Regions from separate parts of the Thermovenabulum gondwanense genome, predicted to be linked through region 2. Evidence: riboswitches for the same ligand, from Rfam matches in the RefSeq annotation. Region 2 holds a riboswitch; the other holds the start of a gene.
What was found. A riboswitch is a leader RNA that binds a small molecule or an ion and turns the genes downstream of it on or off. The one in region 2 is predicted to bind thiamine pyrophosphate.

Region 1: it holds a riboswitch for thiamine pyrophosphate, as region 2 does, so the genes downstream of both, ATZ99_RS12270 (sulfide-dependent adenosine diphosphate thiazole synthase) here and thiT (energy-coupled thiamine transporter ThiT) in region 2, are expected to answer to the same signal.

What each region holds. Positions count from the first base shown of each region.
Region 1 covers NZ_LOHZ01000019.1:101,297-109,056, forward strand. The annotation lists gene ATZ99_RS01870 (ATP-dependent DNA ligase) at 1-87, shown strand, start outside; gene ku (non-homologous end joining protein Ku) at 82-903, opposite strand; gene ATZ99_RS01880 (superoxide dismutase) at 979-1,602, opposite strand; gene thiC (phosphomethylpyrimidine synthase ThiC) at 1,793-3,091, opposite strand; gene thiE (thiamine phosphate synthase) at 3,106-3,744, opposite strand; gene thiD (bifunctional hydroxymethylpyrimidine kinase/phosphomethylpyrimidine kinase) at 3,766-4,560, opposite strand; partial or broken gene ATZ99_RS12270 (sulfide-dependent adenosine diphosphate thiazole synthase) at 4,585-4,716, opposite strand; TPP riboswitch at 4,758-4,861, opposite strand; gene leuB (3-isopropylmalate dehydrogenase) at 4,965-6,044, opposite strand; gene leuD (3-isopropylmalate dehydratase small subunit) at 6,037-6,534, opposite strand; gene leuC (3-isopropylmalate dehydratase large subunit) at 6,524-7,760, opposite strand, start outside.
Region 2 covers NZ_LOHZ01000042.1:30,945-38,704, forward strand. The annotation lists gene ATZ99_RS09585 (sigma-54 interaction domain-containing protein) at 1-600, shown strand, start outside; gene ATZ99_RS09590 (peptide ABC transporter substrate-binding protein) at 645-2,276, opposite strand; gene thiT (energy-coupled thiamine transporter ThiT) at 2,407-2,919, opposite strand; TPP riboswitch at 2,994-3,095, opposite strand; gene ATZ99_RS09600 (S-layer homology domain-containing protein) at 3,161-5,242, opposite strand; gene ATZ99_RS09605 (selenium metabolism-associated LysR family transcriptional regulator) at 5,332-6,219, opposite strand; gene ATZ99_RS09610 (aminotransferase class V-fold PLP-dependent enzyme) at 6,481-7,641, shown strand; gene selD (selenide, water dikinase SelD) at 7,643-7,760, shown strand, end outside.

The DNA.
Region 1 (7,760 bases), on a different contig from region 2:
ATAAGTGTGGAGGTAGAATTTTTTGATTACACCGAAGAGGGCTATCTCAGGCAACCGGTTATTCGCCGGATAAATTTAGTATCATGAAGTAGCCCTCTTTTTCCTGCGGCCAAAATTGCGTTCCTTGCCTTCCTTTTCCTTTTCCACCAGTGCCAGGCTCGCTCTGAGGGCTTCCATCAAATCTACCACCTTTTCTTCCTTAGCAGCAGGTATTTTTACCTCCTGTCCTTCCACTTTTGCCTTTATTATTTCAAGAAGAGCCTTTCTGTACTCATCGGTGTACTTTTCGGGGATAAACTTAGTGGATAAAGAATTTATAAGCTGCACCGCCATTTTTATTTCGTTTTCATGCAGCTTTATATTGGTCGAAAGCTCTATTTCGCCCGCATCCCTTACCTCATCGGGATATAACATGGTTTCCATTATTAAGTGGTTTTCACCGAAAGGCCTCAGACACGCAAGGCTGTATTTCGACCTTATCATCACCTTTGCTATTGCAATTTTCCCCGTCTTTTTTAAAGCCTCAATTAGTAAAAGATAAGCCTTCTGACCGGTTCCTTCAGGACCAAGATAATAGGAATGATCAAAATATATCGGATCTATTTCTCTCAAATCAACAAAATCAACAATATCAATGGTGCGCACGGTTTCATCGGGGATTGCCTCTAAGTCCTTATCCTCGATAACTACAAATTTCCCCTTTTCGTATTCATAACCCCGGGCTATTTCCTCGTCCTCCACCTTTCGATTGCAAAAAGGGCATACTTTTTCATAACGTATGGGAGTGCCGCATTCCCTGTGTATTTGCCTGAAGCTCAGATTCTTTCTTTCGGTAGCCGCATACATTTTTACTGGGACGTTTACCAGCCCAAAACTGATGGAACCCCTCCAGAGAGCCCGCATTAGTATCACCTCCTCATTATAATATTTCTCATTTAAAAACCGATTATCCCTGAAAGCCGATTAATGTATAAACTATTATGAATTGAAAAATATGAAACTTATCCTTTTTAACCTGTCATTTACCGCATTCCAGTCCACATTTTTTAAAAATGCTTTTATATAATCAGTTTTTTTCGTACCGTAATCAATAAAATAGGCATGCTCATATACATCCATTACCAGCAAAGCAATGGAGTTTTGCACTACCCCGTAATCATGGGCATCCAGTAAATAATTGTGAAGCCTTCCATCCCGAGGATCGTACACAAGGATCGCCCAGCCTCTTGCCGAAATTCCTGTAGCAATGAAATCCTCCCTCCAGTCATTGAAAGAACCAAAATCCCTCTCGATAAGCCTTAATAGTTCCCCCTGATAGATCTTTCCCGACCCACCCAGGTTTTCAAAGTAAAGCTCGTGAAGAATTACTCCATCAATTGCATAAGTCTCGGCTTTCTTCAGCCCGCGGAATCCACTGTAAGTTGCATTGGCTTTTGACCTGTCTGCCGTTAAAAGCAGCTCTCTTATTTCATTTATCTTGTTTACATAGCCTAAATACAAAACCTCATAGTGTTCCAGTATCTGACGTTCCGAGAATTCCGGCATCATCAATAACCTGGGATTTAACGGAATTGGATTTATATTATTTCCACTATCTTTCATATTGACCCTCCTTTGAAATTGTTCAATAATAAAATATTATGCCAAAGGCTTTTTTGTTAAAAGCCTTTGGCACTTCACAGATTCATCCGTTCACCTTAAATTTTCAATTATCAATATCCCGGCTATGGCCGTGTTTGTGTCCGTGCCCTGGGCCGGTTGGCTTTCGGGCGAATTCCCGAAAGCTTTTTTCCTAACAACTGCTCTTTTCTTTATTTAGATATTTTGCAATTATATCCATTGCACAAAACTTGCCGCACATGGTGCAGGTCTTTACATCCGATGAATTTCTCTCTTGCCTGTATTTTCTTGCCTTTTTTGGGTCTATTGAAAGCTTAATTTGTTCTTCCCAGTCAAGGTTTTTCCGAGCTTTTGCCATTTTTAAATCCCTTTCCCATGCACCCGGAATGCCTTTCACTATATCTGCCGCATGGGCAGCAATTTTAGAGGCAATAACCCCAATCCTTACATCTTCTTCATCGGGCAGTCCTAAGTGCTCTGCCGGGGTTACATAGCAAAGAAAATCCGCTCCACAAGCAGCAGCTATTGCTCCGCCAATCGCAGCGGCTATATGATCATAACCCGCTGCTATATCCGTAACAAGAGGGCCCAAGACGTAAAAAGGCGCTTCATGGCATAGCCTTTTTTGAAGGCGGATATTAGATTCTATCTGATCTATGGGAACGTGCCCCGGACCTTCCACCATTACCTGCACTCCTTGTTTTATCGCTTCCTGTACCAGCTCCCCCAGTATTAAAAGCTCCTGAATTTGCGCCCTATCGGTAGCATCGGCAAGGCATCCCGGCCTTAAGCCGTCTCCCAAACTCAATGTAACATCGTATTTTCTCGCTACCTCAAGCAGCCTGTCAAAGTGTTCATACAGGGGATTTTGTTTTTCGTTTTTAAGCATCCATGCGGTTATAAAGGACCCGCCCCTGCTTACAATATCGGTTATCCTGCCCTCCCTGCGAAGCCTTTCCACCGCTTCAATAGTCAGGCCGCAGTGGACGGTCATGAAATCCACGCCTTCTTCTGCCTGCTTTTCTATTACTTCAAAAAGTTCCTCTTCTGTAAAGTCTATGACACTCCCGTATTTATTTTGCGCCATAACTCCCACTTCATAAATAGGCACCGTCCCTACGGGAGCATCTATACTTGATAATATGGCCATTCGCACCTTTTCTAAATCCCCACCGGTAGAAAGGTCCATTATCGTATCCGCCCCGGCTTCTACCGCTGCAATTGCTTTTGATAATTCCGATTCTAAAAAGGGGAATTTTTCAGATGTGCCTATATTTGCATTGACCTTGGTTGAAAGCCCCTTCCCTATGCCGCACGGCTTTAATCCCCTGTGATTTCTGTTAAAAGGGATAACAATCCTGCCCTCTGCCACTCTTTCTCTAATAATTTCTGCATTCACTCCTTCTTTTTCCGCTACTTTTTTCATTTCTTCGGTAACAACGCCTTTTTTAGCCGCCTCTAACTGAGTCATTCTTTTCCCTCCATTTAATAAATTTGCTTTAGTTTCTTTGTAATCTTATCTTTCAACAATCTAACGTTTTCGCCAATATCCCCCTTTAAAATAGCAGAAATACAGCATACACCTTTAATATCGTATTTTAAAACCTCATCTATATTTTCTTTATCTATACCCCCTATAGCCAGAACGGGAATGGGGATTTTTTCCGTTATTTCCCTCAGAGTTTCCAGACTTACATATTTTGCATCCTTTTTGGATGGAGTTTTAAATACTGCTCCCACTCCCACATAATCGGCACCATCTTCACAAGCTTTTTTCGCCTCCTCAAAGTTTGCCGCCGAGACCCCTATTATTTTTTTATAACCTATTATTTCTCTCACAACCTTTGCAGGCAGTTCCTCCTGCCCTAAATGCACGCCATCAGCATCAACGGCAATGGCTATATCGACCCTGTCGTTTATTATTAAAGGCACATCGTAACTTTTCGTGATTTCTCTTAATTTTAGCCCGGCCTCGTAAAACTCTCTATCGGAGATATTTTTTTCTCTCAGCTGAACTACCGTAACTCCTGCTCTTATCGCCTCTTCCACCGCATCAAAAAGACTTCTACCTTTTAGATAAGTTCTATCGGTTATGAGATACAGGGAATAATCCACATTTCTCATGCTATAAGCACCTCTTTTAAATTAATTATTAAACCCGATGCAAAAATGGTTCACGGGGCCCCAGCCCCTTCCCATATCTTCAGAAGTTTCTATGGCTCTGGTAATATAAAGCTTTGCATACGCTACAGCTTTTTTAACATCCATACCTTTTGCCAGATTGGCGCAAATGGCCGCCGAAAATGTACATCCGGTGCCGTGGGTGTTTTTTGTGTTTATTTTTTCTTCTTCAAAAAACACGTAATTATCTTCTCCAAGGTACAAAACATCCACGGCTTTATTCCCTTCCAAATGCCCTCCTTTTATAAGAACCGTTCTGCAACCCAATTTGGCAATATCCTTTGCAGCCTTTTTCATCTCCTCCACATTCTGTATTTTTCTTTCCACAATTACCTCTGCTTCTTCCCTGTTGGGAGTAATGATTAAAGCCTTCGGTACTAATTTTTCAATCAGTGTTTTTATGGCTTCTTTTTCCAAGAGTCTGTGCGCGGATTTAGAAACCATCACTGGGTCCAGAACGATTTTCCCCGGCTTATATTCTTCAAGTCCTTTGGAAATAACTTCCGTTATCTCTTTTGTTGAAACCATTCCGATTTTAACCGCATCGGGGAAGAGGTCTTCAAAAACCGCTTTCATCTGAAGATAGACCATATCTTCTGAAATATTTTGTACCCCCAGTACCCCGAGGGTATTTTGGGCGGTCACCGATGTAATTACTGACATACCATATACTCCGTGGCTGAAAAAGGTTTTTAAATCCGCCTGAATTCCCGCCCCTCCGCCGGAATCGGAACCAGCAATGGTTAAAGCAAGTTTCATAATTTTTCATCACCCCTTAAAATTTTATTTAGTGTTTTTTAAATAATCCGAAATCAATTTTGCCGCTTTCTTACCCGACAAGAGCATCCCTCCGAAAATTGGTCCCATCCTGTAGCCGCCGTAAACATTATTTGCAGCCATCCCCGCAACAAAAAGTTTTCATAAATAAAAGTGCCTACCCGAATAGGTAGGCACAAATTTTCGGTTCTGTGCTTCCCTACGCGGGGATTATCCCGGTCAGGTTCGAGGGGTCGAAGCATTTAAGCTTCCTCTCAGCCTTTCGGCTCCCCCAGCACGCATCCTATAAATTTTATTAAATTTTTACTGCAGTTTTTTAAAAATTATACCTTATTTTTTTGTAAAAATCCACTATAAAAATATATCGAAAAATTTTTCTTTCCCTTTTAAAGCCCCAGAATAATCTTTTTAATAACATCTCCCATTTCGGAGGTTGCTAACACCTTCCCCTCACCTTCTTTAATGTCGTAAGTCCTGTAGCCCAGTTCCAAGCTTTTTTCCACCGCATCTTTTATACACATTGCCGCTTCCTTTTCATCAAAAGAGTACTCCAGCATCATTGCCGCGGACAAAATACAGGCGATGGGGTTTGCGATACCTTTACCCGCTATGTCCGGTGCCGAACCGTGGCAGGGCTCGTATAAAAAAGGTCCTTTTTCTCCTATGCTTGCTGATGGCAGCATACCTATTGAACCGGTTAGTACCGATGCCTCATCGCTTAAGATATCCCCAAAAGTGTTCTCGGTCAAAATAACATCAAACTGTCCGGGATTTAATACAAGCTGCATCGCGCAGTTATCCACATACATGTGAGAAAGCTCCACATCAGGATATTCTTTGCTCACCTCATCCACCACTTCTCTCCACAACTTTGAGGTTTCAAGCACATTGGCTTTATCCACGGAAGTTACCTTTTTTCTCCTTTTTCTCGCTGCTTCAAAAGCGACTCGGGCTACCCTTTTAATTTCTTCGCTTGTATAAACCATTGTATCAAATGCCCTTACCGTTTGCCCCGTATTTTCCCTCCCTCGAGGCGTCCCGAAATAGAGCCCTCCTGTTAACTCTCTTACAATAAGTAAATCCAGATTCCCGCTAATTATATTATTTTTCAGCGGAGAAGAATCCGCTAAAAAACGATAACAAACAGCGGGCCTGAGGTTGGCAAACAGGTTTAGCTCCTTCCTCAGTTTCAGGATTGCCTGTTCCGGCCGGAGCTCTCTTTTCAAATGATCCCATTTTGGCCCACCTACCGCGCCGAAAAGCACCGCATCGGAATCCTTTACAAGATTAAGGGTATCATCAGGGAGTGGTGCTCCAAAGACCTCGTAAGCTGCTCCGCCTACCGATCCTTCCTTGAAATTGAATTTAATGCCGAATCTTTCCTGGATAGCATATAAAACCTTTTTAGCTTCTTTTATTACCTCCGGGCCAATTCCATCTCCTGGAAGGAGGGCTATATTATACATTTTTTTGCCCTCCCCCTGCAAAGTTCAGCAAGCCGCCGGCTTTAATTATATCATTTATAAACCCGGGAAAAGGTTTTGCGTAGAATATTTCCCCGCTCGTAATATTTTTTATTTCCCCGGTGTCGGTATCCACCATAACCTCATCTCCTGCTCTTATCCCCTCCACCGCCTCTGAAGATTCCAATATGGGAAGGCCTATGTTTATAGCATTCCTGTAAAAAATCCTGGCAAAGGATTTTGCAACAACACAGCTAATACCCGCTTCTTTAATTGCAATGGGGGCGTGTTCCCTCGAACTCCCGCACCCAAAATTTTTTCCGGCTACTATGATATCCCCCGGCTGAATTTTTTTAGAAAAACCCGGGAATATATCTTCCATGCAGTGCTCCGCAAGCTCCCTGGGGTCCGTTGTATTTAAAAACCTTGCTGGAATAATCACATCGGTATCTATATTATCCGGAAAAACCCATGCTCTACCCTTATATATCATTTTTAATCACCTCCATGGGATGGGCTATTTTGCCTTTTACGGCAGAAGCTGCTGCCACCGCCGGATTTGTCAGGTATATTTCGCTTTCGGGATGTCCCATACGTCCGACGAAATTTCTGTTCGTTGTTGAAACAGCCCTTTCGCCCTTTGCCAGTATGCCCATATGTCCTCCGAGGCACGGTCCGCAGGTAGGTGTGCTTACCACCGCACCAGCCTCCACAAAAATCTCCATCAATCCCTCTCTTATCATTTGAAGGTAAACTTCCTGAGTAGCAGGTATCACTATCATCCTCACGTAAGGGTGCACCTTATTGCCCTTTATAACCTTTGCAGCCATCCTCATATCTTCAATCCTTCCATTGGTGCAGGAGCCGATAACCACCTGATCTACGGTAATATCTCCTACCTCAGATATATTGACGGAATTTTCGGGAAGATGCGGGAGGGCTACCTGAGGTTCCAGCTTTGATACGTCGTATTCCCTTACATCACAGTATTGAGCATCATCGTCACTTTTATAAACCTTATATGTTTTTTTAGCCCTATCCTTTACGTAGTTTAGCGTCACATCGTCGGGTTCCATTATACCGTTTTTTGCTCCCGCTTCTATAGCCATATTTGTAATGGTGAGCCTTTCATCCACGGTAAGGTATTTTAAGGCTTCTCCCGAAAATTCCATGGCTCTGTAAAGCGCTCCGTCCACCCCTATGTCCTTGATTGTAAAAAGTATAAAATCCTTTCCGGTGACAAAGGGAGAGGGTTTTCCCCTGTAGATAAACTTCATACTTTCAGGCACCTTAAACCAGCATTTACCCGTCATCATTGCAAAAGCGATGTCCGTACTTCCAACTCCTGTAGAAAATGCGCCCAGTGCTCCGTAGGTGCACGTATGAGAATCGGCGCCAATTACAAGATCCCCGGGACCCACGAGACCTTTTTCGGGAAGAAGGGCATGCTCAATACCCATCCTCCCCACTTCGTAATAATGAGTAATATCATACTTTCGCGCAAAATCCCTTAAAGCTTTGGAAAGCTCAGCAGATTTTATATCCTTGTTAGGCGTAAAATGATCGGGTATAAGGGCAATTTTTTCCTTATCGAATACCTCTTTACCCCCAGCCTTTTCAAATTCCTTAATTGCCACAGGGCCGGTAATATCGTTGGCAAGCACCAAGTCCACACCTGCCATGATAAGTTCTCCGGGCTCCACAAAGTTTTTTCCCGCG
Region 2 (7,760 bases):
AGAGTTGGTGGAGAAAAGGCTTTCAAAGTAGATGTTAGAATTACAGCTTCATCCAATGAAGACCCCAAAATGCTTATTGAAAAAGGTATATTAAGACAGGATCTTTTTTATAGACTTCATGTTATTTCCTTTTATATTCCCCCTTTAAGAGAAAGGAAGGAAGATATTCCTGTATTAATAGAGTACTTTCTAAAACATTTCAATAAAAAGTTAAATAAAAAAATAACAGGTATTAAAGAAGATGCTATGACTTTACTGGTAAGCTATCATTGGCCCGGTAATGTGCGAGAGCTTAGATCGGTCATTGAAAATATTGCTAATTTTAGTGAAAATAGTCTAATATCAACTGAAGATATTCCGGATTACATTAAAAATTTAGACAATACCTCAAATTATGAAAATTATTGTATGGAGGTTCCCGAAAATATACAATCTCTAAAAGAAATGGTAGAAACTTTCGAAAAAAAATTGATAATTTTTACATTACAAAAAGTCAATGGGAACCTTTCAAAAGCTTCAAGAATTCTAAAAATACCAAAGCAAACCCTGCACAATAAAATTAAAAAATATAATATAAAAAAGAAAATAGATTTTTCATAACTACTCTTATAAAAAAATCCGGGGTAATCCCCGGATTTTTTTAACTATTTATTCTTTCCTTCAACAGTAGCGTATATGAAATCTGGATCAGAACCACTTGTAAAAGTTCTTACCAGGCCCTGGACATAATCTTTTTTAACCCATATCTTTTCCCTGAAATACAGCGGGATTACTACACCTTTTTCAAGCAAGTATTTTTCTGCTTCAAACATTACTTCATTTCTCTTTTTAAAATCCGATGTGGTTTTTGCAATCTGACATAATTCATTGTATTTTTCATCGGTCCAACCACTATTTGTCATACCTTCACTTATAGTCCAGTAATCCAAATATGTCATCGGGTCATCGTAATCAGGTCCCCATCGTGTAATCATTACTTCGTAATCACCTTTTCTCATCCTCTGGAGCCTTTCTTTGAAGGTATAAGTTTTTATAGACACATTAATTCCCAGATTTCTGATCAACATATCCTGTATAGCCTCAATTCCTACTTTTGTGCCAGAACTATCATCTACAGCTATTTCAATATTTATTTTTGAAGGATCATTGATATTTAATTCCTGCATTGCTTTGTTTAGATATTCTTTAGCCTTTTGTACATCAGCTTTTGTTGGATAAAAATCATAAGGATATTCTTCTACAAATTTCTTCTCTAAACCGCTTAAAGTTGGCGGAATATGCCTTGTTGCAGGTTTTGATATGCCTTTAAATGCCATGTTTATATAATCTTCCCTATCAATTGCAAAACCGATTGCTTTTCTAAAGTTTTCATTACCCAGCCATGGCTTATCTTCTTTTTTCATATTAAATCTTATGAAATATTCATAACTATCCATATAAGTCAGGGCTTTACCTTCGCTTTTTGCTTTATCTACGAGGACCGTTGGCACATCAGCAAAATCAAGCTCATTGTTTTCAAACATCTGGTATGCGGTATTTTGATCTGCAACAATTAAAATTCTAACCCTATCAAGCTTTATTTTATCTTTTGCCCAATAATTCGGGTTTTTCTCCAAAACTATTTCCTGTTCGTGTTTCCATTCCTTAATAATGAAGGGCCCGTTATATACCATTTTATCAGCGTCGGCAGCATATTTTTCACCGTATTTCTCTACCAATTCTTTTTTAGATGGCATAAACGAGATAAAACCTAAAAGACTTTCAAAATACTTTACCGGTGCTCTTAGAGTAATCTGTAAAGTTTTTTCATCTAAAGCTTTTACTCCTACTTGATTCGGATCATTTATTTTACCAAGATTGTAATCCTCTCCGTTTAATATGTAATACCCCTGAAATGAATAACCGGATGCTACTTTTGGATCCAGTAATCTTTTTATTGAATATTCAAAGTCGTAAGCTGTTACCTTTGTCCCGTCATTCCATTTTGCATCTCTTAAATGAAAGGTATAAACTTTTTTATCCTCAGAAACCTCCCATTTCTCAGCCATACCTGGATAAACTTTTCCATCGTAATATCTTACCAAACCTTCGAACACGGCATTTCCTACAATTATTGAATATTGGTCCGTAGCAAGTTGGGGATCAAGAGTGGGTGGTTCCGACGCAATTGAAAACACAAGCTCCTGTGCAGGTTTTGAAGAATTGCTGGAGCATCCCGCTAAAAACCCCGCAACCATAATAAAGATTAGCAGTAAAGCCGTTGTTTTTTTGAACATTAAAAAACCCCCTCTGCAAAAATATAAAAATTTGGTTAAAATTATATCATGATTCAATGATTTAAATCAATAAATGTTTTAATAAAAAAAAATAAATTTAAAAGATTTATTACAAAATTTTTTGTTAAAATTATCTAATATTCTTTAAAACCTTATTATAAAGTACAAATCTTATTAAAACAAAAGTGATAATAAATTCCGGTAATAAATAGCTACCATTGTATAATGCCGAATACAAATATACATTCATACCTTTTGGAGCATAAGATGCAAAAAATATAACACCGGATAAAAAGTGCGATAAAAATCTACCAAAAATACCCAGGAATGATCCTAAAAAAACATTATTTCTAAATAAACCTGCAAAACCTAAAAGCCCAAATGCTAAAGGATAATCAAGGATTACTTGAACAGGATGAACGATATAGGGTTCAACAATTAACTGCAAAAAACCATAAGCGACTCCAGCACTCAAACCCGCAACGGTCCCATGTCTTAAAGAAAATAAAATAATGGGAACCATACTTCCAAGGGTGACTGAACCGCCATAGGGGGCTTGAAATAATTTTACGAAGCTCAATATCAGTGATATTGCTATCATTAATGCTCCTTCAATAAGAACAGCAAAATTTTTGTTTTTCATAAAAAATTCCTCCTTTAATTTAATAAATTTTAATATTAAAAATAAAAATACCTACCCGAATAGGTAGGCACTTTATTTTCGATTCAGTGCTTCCCTACGCGGGAATTACCCCGATCAGGTTCATGGGGTCGAAGCATCAGCTTCCTCTCAGCCCTACGGCTCCCCCAGCACATAATTATTTTATATAATTATATTATTCAATTTTTCACCATTATACTTAAAATAAAATATTTTATCAATATCAATTTTGAACGATTAAATTAATTAATACATCGGCTTTAAATAATCCCCCTTCAACTTTTCCTATTATAATTATATCATCCCCTTCTATAAAATAATCAGAAAACCTGCTAAGTGAAATTATCCTATTGCCTTTTATTAATAAAGTATTTGTTCCATAATGAATTTCTCTTATTTCCGTAACTCTTTCAGTCGTGATTTCTGCTATTATAACCATTATATCTTGATGTATGTATTTTATTTTACCTCTAAGAGCCAAAAGACTTTGTGTTGTAAAAACTTCAACACTTTTTGCTTCTTCTCCTTCAACAATTGCTCTAATGTTATAATCGGGTTTTAAGTCATATACCGTAATATTTTTTTTATCCTTTATAATATCTGTATCCGGAGTAATAACGATATTAACTTCTTCACCTTTTTCATTAAAAATAACCATTTTAGAATAATTTGCAGAAGTATGAGAAATTTCTTTTATAGTGCCGGTGATCTCTTTTTTTACCGACTTAGCCGAGATAGATACTATTTTGTTATATCTAATTACTACGGTAACTTCATCAGAAATTTTTAAATCATTTAATTTGGATGTTATTCCATTTTTTATTACTTTTACTTGACTATCTACCTCAAATTCCTTTAAATTACCATCACCATCTACTACAGAAATCAGTGGAACCTTGTTTGCAAAATTAATGGATTTAATTACTCCAAAAATCGTTTTTTCCGCACTTTCTGCAATAATTCTTGTAACACTTCCATTTGTAATCGAAGCGATTACCATGTCTCCTCCCAGAAGGTCGTTAATTCTTGCAGGTTTACCATTTTTTATAGTTTCTATCAAATTGGAAAGTATGTAAGTCTCATTTTCTCCCGTTAATGAATTTTCAATTATTATATATGAGGGTGAAATATTCGAAACTACTCCTTTTAAAATTCCTTTTACTTCTTTATTTTCTCCTGCAACTTCTATCCTGATGACTTTACCATCCGTTACTGAAATTTTCACATTTTTACCTATTAGATTCTCGTTTACAGGAATAACATTATTATTAATATAACATTTTGTATCAGAATTTATAATATAAGAAGAAATGTTCCCATCCAATTTTTCTAAAATAAGGTAATTGTTTTGCAAATTTAAAGCTTTTATTTTACCCTCATGGTTTTCTAATTCACTTTCCATTTTATTATTTGAATAAATTGCTTCTATATAGCTAATATTATTAGACTTTATAATATAATTAACATCCTGATATTTTTTTAAGTCTTTTAATTCTATTTTTATTAAATTCCCTTTTTCATCTTCTTTGTATACAGAAACATTTTTATCCAGATTATATTTTTTAATAATGTTACCCTGTAAAATTTCTATATTTCCCTCCAATAAATTTAAATTTTCAATTCTTCCTTTTACTATCCTCGTATTATTTGAATATTTCACAACCTGATTTAACACTTTAGCAGCCTGTGCCCGGGTAATATTATCGTAGGGCTTGAAATTTTCCTTATCTACACCTGACATGATTTTTTTATCTACAATCAACTGCAGGTATTTTCTTGTCTCAAAGGATAAAGTATAAACATCTTTAAAAGTCAAATTTAAAACCTTAATAGAATTTGCTTCTTTTTCTAAACCCAAGGCTTTAATAATAAAAATTACTGCCTCGTATCTTTTTAAATTTTCTTCAGGCCTCAAATTTTTAATGTCATCTCCTGTAATAATTCCCTTTTCAATCGAATAAGCAATATATTCTTTTGCCCAGCTTTGAATTTTCCCTTGATTTGGAAAATCTTTTGGTAGTAATTTTCCTTTTACTTTGCTCTCTTCTCCCAAGGCCTTTATTAGCATTACAATAAATTCCTGCCTTTTTATAGGGTCTGCTGGTGCAAAAATATCTTGAGCTTTCCCTGATACTACTCCCAAATTATACATTTTGTCAATAAATGGTGTTGCCCAATCAAATTTTTTATCATCCAAATCTTTAAAAGGTAATGCGAATACCAAAGTTGGGAAAAAAGCAGTTAAACAAAAAAAGAAGTAAACTACAAAAATTCCTTTTATTAGCTTGTAATATGCTTTTTTCAACTTATCAACCCCTTTCTTTTTCTTATATTATTACAATTTCGACAATTATCCATATGTTTCCTTCATTAAAAAATAAAAAAATACAGCCATTAATCAGCCGCATTTAAAAGATAATTTATAAAGCTTTCGGCATTTGGCGAAAGAGTTCTACCTTTTTTTGTTACTATGTAAAAATCTCTTAGCATTTTAATACCTTTTATTCTAAAAGTTTTTAAAATGCCGGTATTTTTATAATCTTCAATGGCCCTATTGGAAATAACTGAAATGCCTACTCCTGCTTTTACAGCCTGTATTATAGCCTCTGTACTGCCTAACTCAGCTATAATTTTTAGTTTTTCTAATGATAAACCTTTTTGTATTAAATATCTTTCAAAGGTTTTCCTTGTACCCGATTTTTTCTCCCTAATAACCAAAGGATATCTAATGAGTTCTTCAAAATCAATCTCTTCATCGTTATTTAAATTAAATTTTGATATTACCACCAATTCATCATTACAAAAGGGGATATATTCCAAACTGGAATTATTAATAATAGTACCTACAATGCCTAATTCACTATCTTCTTCCTCAATTGAATTTATTACTTCCATTGAATCCTTTTGGACAATTATAATTTTCAGTTTAGGATGCATCTCTAAAAATTTTTTTATTTTTACCGGTAGTATATATACAGCTGGAACGGAGCTGGAATATAATCTTAATTCACCTTCTATTTTATTCATATACTTATAAAGAAGGAATAACGCTTCGTCCTTTGTCCTTAAAATTTTGACAGCTTCATTATACAAAACACGACCGAAAGGGGTTAACTCCACTTCCCTTCCTTTTCTATCAAATAGTCTTACTTCCAACTCTTTTTCTAAGGATAAAATATGTGAACTTATAGTGGGTTGTGTTAAAAATAAAAGGTCAGCAGCTTTAGAAAAACTTTTTGTTTGAGCCACTTTTACAAAAGCTTCTAATTGATGAAAATCCATAAAATCAACCACCCAAAAACTTTTTAGATTTTTTATAATAATTTATTAGCTGCTACTTTTTTGTACATTGATCCAAATCAGTTCCTGTTAAAGATTAATCACATAAATATTATCATAAATAATAAAAAACTTCTATTTATTAAATTTATAATTACTATATTTTTTATAGAATTTTTCTATTGTAGTTTTGTATTAATTGACAAAAAAATGTTTTAATGAAATACTCAAAGTATAGAAAAATATTTAAGAGAAGGGATAATAATGAAATATATTTATTTTGACAATGCTGCAACCTCATATCCTAAACCTCTAATGGTATTAAATGCAATGCAAGAATACTTTTTAAATATAGGGGCCAGCCCCGGACGGGGTGGATATAAAAATAGCATTAACGCAGGTAGGATAATTTTTGAAGCCAGAAGTAAACTAAAAAAACTATTTAACGCCCCAAAGGAAGAAAATATCATTTTTACTTTAAATATTACCCATGCTATAAATTTTTCTTTAAATAGTCTTTTGAACCCGGGGGATCATGTTATAACCACCTCAATGGAACATAATTCTGTAATAAGGCCCTTAAGGTTTCTTGAAAAAAACAAAAATATCGAATTAAGTATAATTAATTGCAGCAAAGAAGGTATTTTAGATCCCGGTGATATTAAAAAAGCAATAAAAAGAAATACAAAACTTATTGTTCTAACCCATGCATCCAATGTAACAGGAACGATAATGCCGGTTGAAGAAATATCAAAAATAAAAAAAGAATATGAAATTTTTTTACTTCTTGATACCGCTCAGACTGCAGGGTTTTTAGACATTGACTTTAAAAAGTTAAATATAGATATTTTAGCCTTCACCGGGCATAAAGGTCTTTTAGGGCCCCCGGGTACAGGTGGACTTGTTATTAGTGATTCTATGACAGAAATTCTTACCCCCTTTATACACGGTGGAACGGGAAGTAAATCGGAATATGAATTTCAGCCGGATTTTTTACCCGATAAATTTGAAGCGGGTACGCCAAACACCATAGGAATTGCAGGACTATCATCAGCACTTGATTTTTTAGAAAAAGAAAATATTAAAAAAATAAGGATTCACGAATTAGAATTGGCTGAACGATTCATCGAAACCATCAAAGAAATTCCTCAAATTACACTTTACGGACCAGACAATAAAGATAAAAGAGTACCCACAGTATCTATTACTGTTAAAGATTTTGATCCGTCTTTTTTAGCATATAAATTAGATAATATTTACAATATAATGGTACGTCCCGGACTTCACTGTGCCCCCCTTGCTCATAAAACCATTGGTACGTTTCCTCACGGTACTTTAAGATTTAGCTTTGGTTATTTCAATACTATGGAAGAAGTAGAATTTGCTTTAAAAGCTCTTATTAAAATAATTGAAGAAGGTGAATAGCTTGAAAAACATAAGATTAACGGATCTTTCATGTAGTGCCGGATGAGCTTCAAAAGTACCGCCGCAGGTGCTGGCGGAGGTTCTTAAAAATATCCCCACGATGAAAAGTGAATATTTAT